2 regions of the Arthrobacter rhombi genome follow, and region 2 is predicted to be linked to the other one. Evidence: riboswitches for the same ligand, from Rfam matches in the RefSeq annotation. Region 2 holds a riboswitch; the other holds the start of a gene.

Region 1 (8,092 bases), on a different contig from region 2:
GACCTGCAGGTACGCGTTGGAGCGGCCGTAGCCGTGGCCGGATGAGGTGGCCAGTGCCGCGGTGAACCCCGGGGTGCCCGCCAGCGGGACGTCGGCGACCAGTGCGTCGGTGTCGAAGGGATCGGTGATGCCCGCGCGCCAATGCCGCCCGTAGAAGGGGTCGGATCCGGTGGGCTCCGCCGGGAAGGGCGAACCGCTGCACAGCACGTCGCCGCCGGCGGTCACCGACCAGTGCGGCAATTCAAGGTCCATCATGGCCTGGCCGGCATGGGCGATCGCCCAGCCCTTGACCAGTCCGCGCAGATCCACGGGGCCGGTCGGGGTGTGTGGGGTGAAGGCGCCTTCGGTGGCGTTGCGCCAGGTGATGGCCTGTTCATACAGGGCGCGGAGCCGGTGGTGGGAGTAGCGCAGTTCGATTTCACCGCGGCGCAGGTCCTCCACCGATCCGCGGCCGCCCACGCCGAAATACTGTTCGGTCTCCTCGAAGACCCGCTTCATGGTCTGCACGGCGGCGTCCAGCTCGTCGGCGGCCAGGGGTGCGCTGATGCTGACCACTGTCCCCAAGGCCTCGAAGGTCCGGTTGGCCAGGGAAGGAACTGGCGGGTCAGCTTCCTCATCGGGCAGGGGATCTTCGGCTGGCCCACTCATCGAGTTCACGCCCGTGAGGCGTCGAGGGCAGCCTGCTGGGTCATGGCATAGGCGGCGGGGGAGTATCCGGGGCCGCTGAGCAATTGGACCGGGGCGGATCCGCGCAGCTGTTGACGCCGGACCGGGGAGAGCGACGCCGAGGACGTGGACAGCCGGTCGCTGATGGTCGCCGAGGCGCCGGAGGGCAGCGAGCCGAGGCGGGGAGGGGTCTGGGTGGAGGCCGCTTGGGCTGCGGGGGCCGTGCCACCCAGCCAGCCGGAAGCCAGGACACCTGCCGAGGCCACGGAAGCGAAAATAGCCTGGCGGATGTTCACGACGGGTTCCTTTCGGGAAAGCGGTCCATACGGGTGCTGCATGTCTTCCACTGTCCCCAACACAACTGTGAGAACCCTGTGCCACGGCTCGAAAACGACTGCGCCGGGGGACCTTTCAGCCGAGGGCGCAACCAGCCGACGCCGGCGACGTAAGGTGGATGCGTGGAATTCGAGAAGCGGTATCTGGCCCTGGGGGATTCGTTCACTGAAGGCATGGGAGATGACGACCCGACCCGGCCCAACGGGGTGCGGGGGTGGGCGGACCGCGTGGCCGAACAGCTGTGCACCGCCGACCCGGCGTGGGGGTACGCGAACCTGGCGATCCGCGGCAAGAAGATCCGCCAGGTCATCGACGAGCAACTCGATGCGGCGCTGGTGCTGCAGCCCACCCTGGTCACGCTCTACGCCGGCGGCAACGACATCCTGCGTCCGCGCGTGGACATCGACGCCCTCATGGCGGGATACGACGACATGGTGGCCCGGCTGCGCGCCTCAGGTGCAGCCGTGGTGGTGTTCACCGGCTTTGATTCCTCGGACTCGGCGGTGTTCGGCAAGACCCGCGGCCGCACGGCCATCTACAACGAATGGGTGCGTGAGACGGCAGACAACCACGGAGCCGTGGTGGCCGACTACTGGCGGTGGCGGGAATTCAGCGACCTGCGCTACTGGGCCCAGGACCGTCTGCACATGGGGACGCCGGGCCACACGCTGATGGCCAAGAAGGTCTTGAACCTGCTGGAGTCCACCGACGCGATCGAGACCCCGGAACTCGAGACCGTGGCGACGCAGTCCCGGCTGGCCAGGATGCAGCAGGACGCGCGCTGGGCGCGCGAGCACGTGGTGCCGTGGGTCAAGCGGCGGTTGACCGGCACCTCATCCGGCGATTCGCTGAGCGCCCGCTACCCCGACTACGTCCGGCTGTAGCCGCTTCTGCGGGGCGGCAGCGGGCCAGTCAGTCGCGCAGCGGGGAACCGATGACGTCGAACCGCAGGCCGCCGAATTCGCCGGAGAGCAGGGGCCGGGCGGCGGCGATCGCCGCCTGGACCTCGGGCAGCGCCAGCGATTCCTGGTGCGCCGCCTCGTTGTCCCAGAGTTCAAGGACGTAGACCGTGTCCGGATTCTCGGCGTTGACCCCGACCTCGTAGGCGATGCACCCCAGTCCGGCCAGGACGTCGCTGCGCCGGGTCAGGTGGGCGACCAGTTCGTCGCGTTTTCCGGGGGCGGCTCCGAGGGTTCCCACATTGGCAAAAGTCATGCCGTCAGCCTAGCGCTGGCTCGCCGGACTCCAATGGTGGTTGACTAGGTCGCATGAGCAGCCTGCCGGAACCCGCACCCCATGCGGATGAACCGCACGAATCCGCCGGACTGGCCGAACGCCTGAACTGGCTGCGTGCCGGGGTGCTGGGCGCCAACGACGGGATCGTCTCCACGGCGGCTGTCGTGGTCGGCGTCGCCGGGGCAACGACCGCCACCGGCCCCATTCTGACCGCCGGTGCCGCGGCCTTGATCGGCGGTGCGGTCTCCATGGCGCTGGGCGAGTACGTTTCGGTCTCCAGCTCGGCCGACTCGCAGAAGGCGCTGATCGCCCAGGAGCGCCGCGAACTCGAGGAGATGCCGGACGAGGAGCTCTCCGAACTCACCTACCTGTATGAACGGCGCGGACTCAGCGCCGAAACCGCCGCGACGGTCGCCCGGGAGCTGACGGCCCACGACGCGCTCGCCGCGCATCTGGACGCCGAACTGAACATCGACCCCGACGAGGTCGTCAGCCCGTGGAATGCCGCGGCGGCCTCAGCGGTCTCCTTCACCGTCGGGGCGTTGCTGCCCTTCCTCACCGCGGTGCTGCTGCCCGCGGCGTTGAAGATCCCCGTGACCTTCGCCGCGGTCCTGGTGGCATTGGCGGTCACCGGAGGCCTGGGCGCCTACCTGGGGCGGGCGCCGATGGCGCGACCGATCGTGCGTGTGGTCATCGGCGGCGTGCTGGCTCTGGGCGCCACGTTCCTCATCGGGACCTGGCTCGGGAGCAGCGGGGCCCTGGGCTAGGAGCGGGAGGTGGCTCCGACGTCGTGCCTCGAAGCGACCGTGGAGCGCCGCCGGCCGTAGGCGAGGTAGACACCCGCGCCGAGCACCATCCAGAGTCCGAACACGACCCAGGTGATGCCGCCCAGGTTGACCATCAGGAACACGCAGCCGGCGACGGCCAGGATCGGGGTCACCGGGTAGAACGGTACGCGGAACGTGCGCGGCAGATCCGGGCGGTTCCGGCGCAGGTAGATGACCGAGAGGCTGACCAGGCTGAACGCGAAGAGCGTGCCGATGCTGGTGGCGTCTGCCAGCTGGCCCAGCGGAACCACCCCCGCGGTGAGGGCGATGGTGCCTCCGGTGATCAGCGTGTTCAGCACCGGGGTGCCGGTGCGCGGGTTCAGCTTGCCGAACACCCGCGGGACCATGCCGTCGCGCGACATGGCCACCAGCACGCGGGTCTGCCCGTACAGGACGGTGATGACGATGCTGATGATGGCCACCACCGCGCCGACGGCGAAGACCAGTGCGACCCAGGGTTGCCCGGTGATCTCCTCCAGGACCTGCACCAGGGCGGCCTCCTTGCCGACGAACCACTGCCAGTCCTTCGCTCCCACCGCGGCGACGGCGACCAGGATGTAGAGCACGGTGACGATGATCATCGAGGCGATGATGGCCCGGGGGAGGTCGCGCTGCGGGTTCACCGCCTCCTCGCCGGCGGTGGAAGCGGCGTCGAAGCCGATGTAGGAGAAGAACAGGCGCGAGGCAGCTGCCGAGACGCCCGCGGTGCCCATGGGCAGCAGCGGGGCGAAGTTGCCGGTGTTGAACGCACTGAAAGCGATCACGACGAAGAAGATGAGCACGGCGATCTTCAGGAACACCAGCACGGTGTTCACCGTGGCGGACTCCTTGGCGCCGCGCATCAGCAGGACCATGGCCAGCACCACCACGACCACGGCGGGGATGTTGAACACGCCGCCGTCGGCCCCCGGCGGGTTGGTCAGGGCGGCGGGCAACTCGACGTTGAAGGTCGAGGCCAGCTCGTTGACGTATTCGCCGGCACCCACGGCAATGGCCGCCACGGACACCCCGTATTCGAGGATCAGGCACCAGCCGCAGATCCAGGCCAGGCCCTCGCCCATGGTCGCGTACGTGTAGGAGTAGCTGGACCCCGAAACGGGCACTGCACCTGCCATTTCCGCATAGGACAGCGCCGCCAGCAGGGCGGCGATCCCGGCGATGGTGAAGGAGATCCAGACGGCGGGACCTGCCAACGGCACGGAGGAGCCCAGGACCACGAAGATGCCGGTTCCCAGGGTGGCGCCGACGCTGATCATCGTCAGTTGCAGCACGCCCAGCGTGCGGCGCATGGTGCCGCTGCCTGAGCCGTGTCCGGCCTCGGCGCTGAGTGCCTCGACGTCCTTGCGCAGCAGCAACTGCCGTCCCAGCGGGAGGCGGGGCCGGGAGGCCGGGGCCGGGTGGTTGGCGGAAGCCTGCATGGCGCGTCCTCAACGGGCTCGAGGGGCCCGGGTCAGGTGGTGGTTGCCGGATTGCGGCAACGGCCGGTGGTGGAAGGGGTCGGCTCATATTTTTGCACCCTCATGCATGGTTACAAAACCGGCGGGTTCGCCACCGCAGCTTGTCTGTGGCGTGGATCTCGCCGTATCATGGAGACGTGTCCGCGAGGACACACGCCAATGACATGCGGCGGGAGAGTCCCGTTCAGAACCACTGGCGGGCGCCGTAGGAGCAATACCCTCCCCGGGAATCTCTCAGGCATCCGTACCGCCGCGCTGAGGCAACTCTGGAAAGAAGCAGCACCCCGCGGGGCCTGCTCACCGACGGTGCAAGCCACGTCCGGGACACCGGGCACGGCGGAATCTCTCAGGTCCAATACAGAGTCGGGGAGGAACCGAAGCTCATTCGGCGTGCACTGCACACCGACCACACTTGGAGTTCCCCTGATGACCGAGACCACGGCCCGTCCCACCACCAGCCCCGTCGGCGAGCTTGCGTTCGCCGACCGCCACATCGGACCCCGCGGTGACGCCACCGCGACGATGCTCAAGCACCTCGGCTACGCGACCCTCGATGACCTCGTCGACACGGCGGTCCCCGCCGACATCCGCCAGTCGGCCCCGCTGGACCTGCCCGCCGCCCGCTCCGAGGCCGAGGTCCTGTCCGACCTGCGCGCCATCGCCGCGAAGAACATCATGAAGACGCAGATGATCGGCCAGGGCTTCTACGACACGTTCACCCCGCCGGTCATCCTGCGCAACGTCCTGGAGGACCCGGCCTGGTACACGGCCTACACCCCGTACCAGCCGGAGATCTCCCAGGGCCGCCTCGAGGCACTGCTGAACTTCCAGACCATGGTCTCGGATCTGACCGGGCTGCCGATCGCCAATGCCTCGTTGCTGGACGAGGCCTCCGCCGTTGCCGAGGCAGTGCTGCTGATGCGCCGCGCCAACAAGTCCAAGGCCGACGCCAAGACCGTGCTGGACGCCGACCTCTTCCCGCAGACCATCGCCGTCGTGCAGGGCCGTGCCCGGGCACTGGGCTTCGAACTCGAGATCGCCGACCTCTCGGCCGGCCTGCCCGAGGGGGAGATCTCCGGCATCGTGCTGCAGCAGCCGGGCAACTCCGGTCGCGTGGTCGACCAGGCAGCGGTCATCGCCGCAGCCAAGGAACGCGGCGCCATGGTCACCGTCGCCGCCGACATCCTCTCGCTGACCCTCATCGTCCCCCCGGGCGAGCAGGGCGCCGACATCGCCGTCGGCAACACCCAGCGCCTGGGCGTCCCGCTGTTCTTCGGTGGCCCGCACGCCGCCTACATGTCGGTGCGCAAGGGCCTGGAGCGCTCGCTGCCCGGCCGCCTGGTCGGGGTCTCCAAGGACGACGCCGGCCTGCCCGCCTACCGCCTGGCACTGCAGACCCGCGAGCAGCACATCCGCCGCGAGAAGGCCACCTCGAACATCTGCACCGCCCAGGCACTGCTGGCCATCACCGCTTCGATGTACGGCGTCTACCACGGCCCCGAGGGCCTGACGGCGATCGCCCGCCGCGCCCACCTGCGCGCCAGCACGCTGGCCACCGTCCTGGCCGACGCCGGCTTCACACTCGCGTCCGAATCGTTCTTCGACACCCTCACGGTCCAGGCCGCCGGCCAGGCGCAGGGAATCGTCACCGCAGCCGAGGAACGCGGAATCAACCTGCGCCGCGTCGACGCCGACACCGTGGGCATCTCCACCGACGAGACCACCACGACGGAGCACCTGGTCGCGATCGCCGAGGCCTTCGGCATCGCCGACGCGGCGACCGCCGTGGAGCGCGCGGAAGCCGGGGCAGCGCAGACGCTGCCCTCCGCCGTCGTGCGTTCGAGCGAATTCATGACCCACCCGATCTTCCACTCGGTCCGCTCCGAAACCCAGATGCTGCGCTACCTGCGCAAGCTCTCGGACCGCGACCTGGCACTGGACCGCACCATGATCCCGCTGGGTTCGTGCACCATGAAGCTCAACGCCACTGCCGAAATGGAATCGATGTCGTGGCCGGAGTTCGCCTCCATCCACCCCTACGCCCCGGCGCACCAGACCCAGGGCTGGCGCCAGCTGATCACCGATCTGGAGAACCGGCTCAGCACCATCACCGGCTACGCGGGCGTCTCCATCCAGCCCAATGCCGGTTCGCAGGGCGAATATGCAGGGCTGCTGGCCATCCGCCAGTTCCACGTCGCCAACGGCGACGATGCCCGCACCGTCTGCCTGATCCCGGCCTCCGCCCACGGCACCAACGCCGCCTCGGCGGTGCTCGCCGGCCTGAAGATCGTGGTGGTCAAGACCGCCCCGAACGGCACCATCGACGCCGCGGACCTGGACGCGAAGATCGAGGCCCACCACGATTCACTGGCAGCGATCATGATCACCTACCCCTCCACCCACGGTGTCTACGACGCCGACGTGCGCGAGGTCTGCGACAAGGTCCACGCGGCCGGCGGCCAGGTCTACATCGACGGCGCCAACATGAACGCCCTGGTGGGCCTGGGCCAGCCCGGCAAGTTCGGCGGCGACGTGTCCCACCTGAACCTGCACAAGACCTTCTGCATCCCGCACGGCGGCGGCGGACCCGGCGTCGGCCCGGTCGCCGTGGCCGAGCACCTGGTGCCGTTCCTGCCCGGCGCACCCGCCGGCGACGCCACCGATCGCACCGGCACCGCCGTTGCGGCCACCACCTACGGTTCGGCCGGCGTGCTGCCGATCTCCTGGGCCTACGTGGCCATGATGGGCGCCGAGGGACTGACCAACGCGACCAAGAACGCGCTGCTGACCGCGAACTACGTCGCCTCCCGCCTCAACGAGTACTTCCCCGTGCTCTACACCGGCAACCGGGGCCTGGTCGCCCACGAGTGCATCCTGGACCTGCGCGATGCCACCGCCAAGACCGGCATCACCGCCGAGGACGTCGCCAAGCGGCTTATCGACTACGGCTTCCACGCCCCGACCCTGGCCTTCCCGGTCGCCGGGACGCTGATGGTCGAACCGACCGAGTCGGAGGACCTGGCCGAGATCGAGCGCTTCATCGAGGCCATGATCGCCGTCAAGAAGGAAATGGACCAGGTCCTCGCCGGGGACTTCACCGCCGAGGAATCCCCGCTGCGTCTGGCCCCGCACTCCGCTGCAGCGGTCGTGGCCAGTGAGTGGGACCGCAAGTACACCCGCGAACAGGGCGCCTTCCCGGTGCCGGGTCTGCGCCAGGACAAGTACTTCCCGCCGGTGGGGCGGATCGACGGGGCCGGCGGCGACCGGAACCTGATCTGCTCCTGCCCGCCTCCCGAGGCATTCGAGAACTAACCCGGATCCCCGGAACCCGACGAAAGGCAGACTCCCCGTGAGCACCGAAACCACCACCACGCCGCAGCAGACGCCCCTGCACGGCGAACACGAGAAGCTGGGCGCGAACTTCACCGACTTCGGCGGCTGGGACATGCCGCTGAAGTACGGCTCCGAGCTCGCCGAGCACCAGGCGGTCCGCGAGGCCGCCGGACTCTTCGACCTCTCCCACATGGGCGAGGTCCGGGTCGAGGGCTCCGACGCGGCCACGTTCCTGAA
Region 2 (8,092 bases):
CGGCCGCCAAGGGGGCCGTGGAGGTCTACACCCGCTACCTTGCCAAGGAGCTGGGTCCGCGCCGGATCACCGTCAACACGGTTGCCCCGGGCGTCGTGGGCACCGACTTCGGCGGCGGCACCAGTCGTGACAACGAGCAGGTCCGCGAGCACCTCTCGGCACTGATCGCCATGGGCCGGGTCGGCGAACCCGATGACATCGGCGCGGCCGTCGCTTCCATCACGTCCGACGCCATGGGCTGGGTCACCGGCCAGCGGATCGAGGCCTCCGGCGGCATGCTCCTGTGATCGGCGGACCGCTGGGGGCAGACTGGTGAGCATGGACCGCCCCCAGCTCGCCGATTTCCTGCGCACCCGCCGCCATGCCCTGCAGCCCGAGGACGTCGGGCTGCCCCGTGGGCCCCGCCGGCGCACCGACGGCTTGCGCCGCGAGGAGGTCGCGGTGTTGTGCGGGATGTCCACCGACTACTACGCCCGGCTGGAACAGGAGCGGGGACCGCAACCCTCCGTGCCGATGCTGGCCTCCATAGCCCGCGGGCTGCGCCTCTCCCTGGACGAACGGGACCACCTGTTCGTCCTCGGCGGGCACCCGGCCCCACGCCACCCGGGCAGGGCGGAACACGTCGACGCCGGGTTGATGCGGATCATGGACCGTCTCCAGGACACCCCGGCCCGGGTCATCAACTCCGTGGGCGAGACACTGCTGCAAACGCCGCCGGCGACCGCGCTCTTCGGAGCCGAGCCGCCGATGGACGGCAAGTTTTCCCGTTCCGCCGTGTGGCGCTGGTTCATCGATCCCCCGTCCCGCAACATCTATCCCGCCGCGGACCACGCCCAGCGACAGGTCGAGTTCGTGGCAACGTTGCGCACCGCCTACGCCCGCGAGGGACATGGCTCGCGGACCTCCCAACTCGTCGAGCAGCTGCGCGCCCGCAGCGACGAGTTCGCCACCGAGTGGGCCCACCACCAGGTCAGCCACAAGCACACCCAGCTCAAGCGGTTCCAGCACCCGGAGGTCGGTGACCTGGAGCTTTACTGCCAAACCCTGTTCGACGTCGACCAGCACCAGGCGCTGCTGGTCTTCACCGCAGGTCCCGGCGCGGAAAACGCCGAGAAGCTCGAGCTTCTCGCCGTGATCGGGGCCCAGCAGCTGCAATCCTGACGCGCCGCGTCCCAGACGAGCGGGCCAGGGTTCCTGCCATCCCCGGCGACGCCACAACATCCCTGTACACCGACGCCACAACACGCCTACGTTGGAACTGCCCCCTCACACACCCGCGCGCGAAGGAACGATCCCCATGCCGCAAACCACCGGAGCCGATGGCAACACGCTGAACTACGAGGACACCGGCGGCGCCGGCCGTCCTGTCGTCCTGATCCACGGATGGCCGCTGCACCTCGGATCCTGGGCCGACCAGGTCAAGCCCCTCCAGGCAGCGGGCCACCGCGTCATCACATACGACCGACGGGGCTTCGGCGCCTCCGAGCCCTCCGCCCGCTACGACTACGACGCCCTCGCCGCTGATCTCGCGGCGCTGCTCGACGCCCTGGACCTGCATGACGCCACGCTGGTGGGCTTCTCCATGGGCGGCGGAGAAGTGGTCCGGTATATCGCCCACCATGGCGAGGACCGGCTGCGCTCCGTGGTCCTCGCCGCCGCGGTCCCGCCCTACCTCTTGAAATCCGACGCCAACCCGGAGGGCCCGCTGACGGAGACCGCGGCGCAGGACATGCAGAAGCAGCTGGAAGCCGATCGGGAGGCATTCCTCGGGGGATTCATGCGCACCTTCTACTCCGCTGGGGACAAGCTCCTCGTCACCGACGCACAGTTGCAGGCCACCCTGGCTATGACCCGCGCCGCCGACCGGGACGCGACGGCGGCCTGCATGGAGTCCTTCGCCACCACCGACTTCCGGGACGACCTGGAGAAGGTCACCGTCCCGACGCTCATCGTCCACGGCGACAGCGACGCGATTGTCCCGGTCGAGGGATCCGGCCGCCGGACCCACCGCGCCATCCCCCACAGCGAGTTGTGCGTCATCCGGGGTGGGCCCCACGGGTTGAATGTGTCCCATCCCGACGAATTCAACGCCGCATTGGTGGATTTCCTGGGCAGGTAGCGGACCGCACCCGGTAGAAGTTCACTGACCGAACAATCGTTCGGAAATGTGACAGCACATTTCATGGACCCTTTGGTGATCCGGATCACGTCGGGCATTCTTGCAGGACGCGGGCCCCCGGCCCGCGTCAACTGAATACCTTCCGATCACGTGCGGCTGGAGAGTCCCGACCATCATCCGGGCACCGAAGGGGCAAGCACCCGCAATCTCTCAGGTTCCAAGTACAGCCGCGTGAGGAAACTCTGGAGAGCAGCCGCAGCCGCGGCTCACCGACGAAGCACGCCGGACGCCGCAGGCGCCGGTCCAACTTTCAGGTTCAGGACAGAGCGGGCCCAGGCACGTCGGGATACCCAGTTCCCCCACCGTGCCGCATTGCACCCTTCGATGAACGGCTGACCCATGAACCTGCCCACCGCCCTGCCCGCTGCCGCGGAAAACAACTCCACGGACATCCTCGCCGTCGCCAACTCGCCCGTCCTCTGGGCCTGCGCGATCGGCGTCTTCCTGGTCATCATCATCCAGAGCGTCATCTACCTGAAGGCCGCCCGGATCGCCGCCCCCGCCATCGGCATGACGGGGACCGAACTGAAGACCAGCTTCCGGGCCGGCGCCATCTCGGCCCTGGGCCCCTCGCTCGCCGTCGTCATGGTCGCCGTCGCCCTGCTCACCGTCTTCGGCACCCCCGCGGTGCTGGTGCGCATCGGCCTGATCGGATCGGTGTCCTACGAGACGGCAGCCGCGGCCATCGCCGCCAACACCGCAGGCGCGGAACTCGGCGGCCCCACCTACACGCAGGCGGTCTTCGCACTGGCCCTGGCGGCCATGAGCCTGGGCGGCGCCATGTGGATGATCGCCACGCTGATCCTCACCCCGCTGCTGAAGAAGGGCGACTCCGCCCTGCGCAAGGTCAACCCGGCCATCATGCTCGTCGTTCCCGGCGCCGCCATGGTCGGAGCGTTCTCCGTCCTCGGGATCGCCGAACTGCCCAAGTCGTGGATCCATGTGGTGGCGTTCTTCTCCTCCGCCGTGATCATGTCAGTGCTGTTGGTGATCGCCCGGAAGGTCGGGAAACCGTGGATCAAGGAATGGGCGCTGGGCATTGCCATCATGCTCGGCCTGGCCATCACCTACGTCGCCACCCGCCTCTAAGAGCACCCCGGAACCCCAGGAGCACATCATGCCCATTGCCACCGAAGCGCACCAGGCGCTGACCACGTTCGACAAGACCACCTCACGGTGGGGTCGGATCACCATGATCGCCGGCCTCGTCTTCTCCCTCTCGGCCCCGGCCTACCTCGTCTTCTTCTCCGGCCTGGACATCCAGGTCTCCGGCATCCTCGGCGCGTTCGCCGCCCTGGCCGCCGTCTTCGGCGTCATCTGGATCGTCGAACCACTGACCTACTACCCCATCCTCGGCGCCTCCTCGATGTACCAGGCGTTCATGATCGGCAACATCTCCAACAAGCTGCTGCCCTCGGCGATGATCGCCCAGTCGACCATCGGCGCCAAACCCGGCACCCGCAAGGGCGAACTGGCTGCCGTCGCGGCGATCTGCGGGGCGGCCACTGTCCACCTGGCTTCGCTGTTCGTGTTCGTGGGGCTGCTGGGCACGTGGCTGGTCAGCATCATCCCCCACGACATCGTCCAGACCGTCCAGCTGTACATCCTGCCGACCGTCATGGGCGCCGTCCTGGTCCAGGCCATCGTCAGCCAGAAGGCGCCGCGCTCGGCGGTCATCGCCGTCGCCGTGGCCCTCGTCGTCAATTTCGCCCTCATGCCGCTGCTCCCCGGGCTGGCGCCTTTCGCCACCGCACTGGCAGTGATTTCGACGGCGGTGCTCGCCTGGTTCCTGCGCGACAGGCAGGCCACCCCCGACCTCGGGGATGACGGGGCGGACGCCGTGAACCGGCGCGAGCCCGACGCAGCAGCCGAGACCGTCTCCGGCCCCACCTACTAGATCCCATCCGCTTCGCTAGCCACCCCCACATTGGAAGGACTACCCATGAGCACCGCCGTCCCGCAGTCGCTGCGGATGACCGAGGCCGCCGAAACCGAACTCGTCGAGACCTACCAGCACCTGCACGCGAACCCCGAACTGTCGATGCAGGAGCACCGGACCGCCGACTACCTGGCGCAGCGGCTCGAGACGCTGGGACTGGAGGTGTTCCGCTGCGGAGGCACCGGCGTCGTGGGCATCCTGCGCAATGGCGAGGGCCCCGTCGTCGGACTGCGGGCCGATACCGACGGGCTGCCCGTGCTGGAGGACACCGGCCTGGACTACGCCAGCACGGCAACCGGCGCGTTGGATGACGGCACCGAGGTCCCGGTCATGCACGCGTGCGGGCATGACACGCACATGGCCACGGCGCTGAAGACCGCCGAACTGTACGCCGGCGCACCGGATGCATGGGCGGGGACCATCGTGTTCGTCCTCCAACCGGGCGAGGAGACGGCCGCCGGGGCGAAGGCCATGGTCGAGGACGGCCTGTGGGACCAGGCGCCGAAGCCGGAGATCATGTTCGGCCAGCACGTCATGGGCGGGTTGGCCGGCACCGTGACGCTGATGCCCGGCGCGGCGATGACCACCGCCGACTCCTTCAAGGTCACGGTGAGGGGCCAGGGGTCGCACGGCTCGATGCCCGAGCACTCCATCGACCCGATCGTGCTCGCGGCGTCCATGGTGGTGCGGCTGCAGACGATCGTCTCCCGGCAGGTGGCCCCGCAGTCCGCAGCCGTGGTCACCATCGGGTCCTTCCACGCCGGCCTGAAGGAGAACGTCATCCCCGACCGGGCGGTGTTCACCCTCAACGTGCGCACGTTCGACCCCCAGGTCCGCGAGACGGTCCTGACCTCGATCCGGCGCATCATCGCCGGGGAGGCCTCCGCCTCCGGCGCGCCGGAGCCGGTCATCGAGGACATCTCCCACTTCCCGCCGCTCTACAACGACCCGGCCGCCGCCGGGGCGCTGGCCGCCGAGTTCCGCGACGAATTGGGCGGGGACCAGGTCATTGCCGGGACCCCGGTGATGGGCAGCGAGGACTTCGGCGCACTGGCCGACGCGATCGGCGTGCCCAGCGTGTTCTGGTTCTTCGGCGGTTTCCCGGCCGAACGGCTGGCCGAGGGGCCGGCCCCGGCGAACCACTCCCCGTTCTTCGGCCCCGTTCCCCAGCCGACGCTGACCACCGGGGTCCGTGCGGCCACCCGCGCGTTGTTCTCGAAGGTCGGCAAGAAGTAGCTTCCGCTCCCGGCACGGACAACACAGGGGGACGACGGCGGTGCACAGGCATCGCCGTCGTCCTCCTTCATGTCTCGAGTGGACCGCAGCCAAGGGGCTCCGGCAGCGCCTTCACGGCTTAAAGCAAATACGAATTTCTTTGCTTGACCGACGATCGCTACTATCAGCGGGAGTGCCGAAGTCAATCCGGGATGCCCCCGCAAGCCGTTTGCTCAGTTCCCACCTGAATATCCAAGGTCCCAGAAGGGCTGGCCATTGCTCGAAATCCTCGCCGCACTACTGATCTCAGTGTCCGGATGTTGTCTCCTCTTTTCGTGGTACTTCAAACGACCCCGTCAAGACGCAGTGGCCGAATCCACCAAGCTGATTTTTCGTCAATTGCGCTCGAGTCTGGAGTTGGCCTCGATCCTGTGCGGATTCGGGGCGGGGGTGCTGACCCTTGTTATCGCTGGTGGAGGAGCAACGCGAATGTGGGTACTCGCTCTTAGCCTTCCCTCCTCATTTCTCCTGTGTTTCTCCGCTCTAATATTGTTTGCCTCAAAGTTCCCGGAGGAAATGACGAGTCCGTGGAGAGCTGGAATCCGGCTGCTATTCCTACGCTTTTCGCGGTATGCAGGCCGTAATTTGAATTGAGCGTCAGTTCCAATGGCTGCACGTCTACGACGCAGCCTTGCCCATGGCAACGGAGTCTTGGTCCCCTTGACTTCCGAATTTGAACTGCGAACCACTAGTCCTCCCCGGGGAACCTGACACACAACGTTCATTCTTCTTCGGCACGCGACTCAGCCCCGGAACTGCCCGAGCACTTGGTGCATGAAGTCATCGCCCAGTTTAAACGCCGCCACGTGGATCGGCTCGTTGTTGCCGTGCATGGCCGTGAGCTAGTCGTTGTCCAACACACACTGGCCGGCAAGGCTCCCTTCGGAGACCCCCTTCTCCCGCTACGGAGCCAGACTGGTCCCGATCTCAAACAGCGCTAGTCTCACTTCAAGTCTTCATGGTGCCAGGACGGACCAACCTAGCCTCCGCCATCATCGGCCTCAAGCACGTCCTGAAGGTCATGCGCGAACAGGGCTCCGGCGCCGTCGTGAACACCGCCTCCGTCGGCGGCATCCGCGGCGTGGGCAACCAGTCCGGCTACGCAGCAGCCAAGCACGGCGTCGTCGGCCTGACCCGTAACTCGGCCATCGAGTACGGCCAGCACGGCATCCAGATCAACGCCATCGCCCCCGGCGCCATCATGACCCCGATGGTCGAGGGCTCGCTGAAGCAGATCGACCCCGAGCACTGGGAAGAGGCCGGCCAGGCGTTCGTGGAGCCCAACCCGATGAAGCGCTTCGGCAAGCCCGAGGAAGTCGGCCAGCCCGTCGCCTTCCTGCTCTCCGGCAACGCCGGCTTCATCAACGCGGCAGTCATCCCGATCGACGGCGGCCAGTCCTCCAAGTACTGACCCCCCAGGATCACCCAGCACGACGGCGGAACCTCAGGTTCCGCCGTCGTGCTGCGGTCCAGGATGCCACCGGGAATTAATGCATGGGCACCGCCCCTGCAGATAGTGTCTGCATATGCCTTCATTGATCCCGAAGCCCCTTGCCGCAACGCTGCAAAAGACCACCGCCCGACTGGTCCTGGCGTTCGCGGCCCTTCAGGCCACCGTCATCGCCGGGCTGGTGGTCTTCGATGCCATCAAGCGCAGCCAACGGTCCAAACGCACGGGATTCCCCCGCCCCGGTACGTTCGATGGCCGGGTCTCGGACTCGGATACGAAGATCTACACCTATGGCCAGGACCTCTATGACGACATGATCGCCGCCATCGACGGCGCCGAGGAACAGATCCTCCTGGAGACCTTCATCTGGAAGGGCGACGCCACCGGGCGCCGCTTCCGGGACGCACTGAACGCGGCCGCCCGCCGCGGCGTCGACGTCTTCGTCATCTACGACGGCTTCGCCAACCTCGTCGTCCCCGCGTCGTTCTACGACTTCGACCCCAAGATCCACGTGTACCGGTTCCCGGTCATTCGCCCGTCGCGGTTGTTCACCCCGCTGCGCAGCACCGGCCTGGACCACCGCAAGATCCTGGTCGTCGACGGCCACACCTCGTTCGCCGGGGGCTACAACATCGGCGACCTCTACGCGACCGAGTGGCGCGACACCCATCTGCGCATCCAGGGCCCCGCGGCGTGGGAACTGCGCCAGGCGTTCCTGGACGTCTGGAACACCGCCTACGGCCGACCGGAAATCGAGCACCAGCGCCCGGGCACCTGGGACCCGCACCTGAGCACGGCCAACAACATGCCCTCCCACTTGGTCTATCCGATCCGCGGCGTCTACCTCGACGCCATCAACCGGGCCAGCGAGCACATCTACATCACCACCGCCTACTTCATCCCCGACCAGCAGATCCTCGATTCGCTGCTCGCAGCCAGCCGGCGGGGCGTCGATGTCCGGTTGATCGTCCCCGAGGATTCAAACCACGTCCTCGCCGACTGGCTCGCCCGCGGGTTCTTCACCAGCCTGCTCAAGGAGGGGGTCACCGTCCTGCTCTACCGCAACGCCATGATCCACGCCAAGACAGCAACCATCGACGGCGAATGGTCCACCATCGGCACCGCCAACATCGACCGGTTGAGCCTGACGGGGAACTACGAAACGAACCTCGAGATCCACGATGCCGACATCGCAGCCAAGATGGAGCAGATCTTCGAGGTCGACAGCAGCAATAGCCGGAAGCTCACG

Evidence for each region. Region 2 has a riboswitch for glycine ahead of ABD088_RS15140 (DUF5058 family protein). Riboswitches for the same ligand answer to the same signal wherever they lie in the genome.
Region 1: linked by a shared signal. The riboswitch ahead of gcvP (aminomethyl-transferring glycine dehydrogenase) and the one ahead of ABD088_RS15140 (DUF5058 family protein) in region 2 are both predicted to bind glycine.

The regions. Positions count from the first base shown of each region.
Region 1 covers NZ_BAAAIV010000010.1:240,549-248,640, forward strand. Annotated here, with positions in the region: gene ABD088_RS09250 (FAD:protein FMN transferase) at 1-648, opposite strand, end outside; gene ABD088_RS09255 (hypothetical protein) at 654-962, opposite strand; gene ABD088_RS09260 (SGNH/GDSL hydrolase family protein) at 1,125-1,886, shown strand; gene ABD088_RS09265 (putative quinol monooxygenase) at 1,915-2,217, opposite strand; gene ABD088_RS09270 (VIT1/CCC1 transporter family protein) at 2,271-3,005, shown strand; gene ABD088_RS09275 (amino acid permease) at 3,002-4,483, opposite strand; glycine riboswitch at 4,683-4,782, shown strand; gene gcvP (aminomethyl-transferring glycine dehydrogenase) at 4,949-7,834, shown strand; gene gcvT (glycine cleavage system aminomethyltransferase GcvT) at 7,872-8,092, shown strand, end outside.
Region 2 covers NZ_BAAAIV010000019.1:204,063-212,154, reverse strand. Annotated here, with positions in the region: gene ABD088_RS15155 (SDR family NAD(P)-dependent oxidoreductase) at 1-287, shown strand, start outside; gene ABD088_RS15150 (helix-turn-helix transcriptional regulator) at 319-1,161, shown strand; gene ABD088_RS15145 (alpha/beta fold hydrolase) at 1,298-2,119, shown strand; glycine riboswitch at 2,266-2,356, shown strand; glycine riboswitch at 2,360-2,446, shown strand; gene ABD088_RS15140 (DUF5058 family protein) at 2,519-3,268, shown strand; gene ABD088_RS15135 (hypothetical protein) at 3,297-4,076, shown strand; gene ABD088_RS15130 (amidohydrolase) at 4,122-5,354, shown strand; gene ABD088_RS15125 (SDR family oxidoreductase) at 6,352-6,804, shown strand; gene ABD088_RS15120 (phospholipase D-like domain-containing protein) at 6,920-8,092, shown strand, end outside.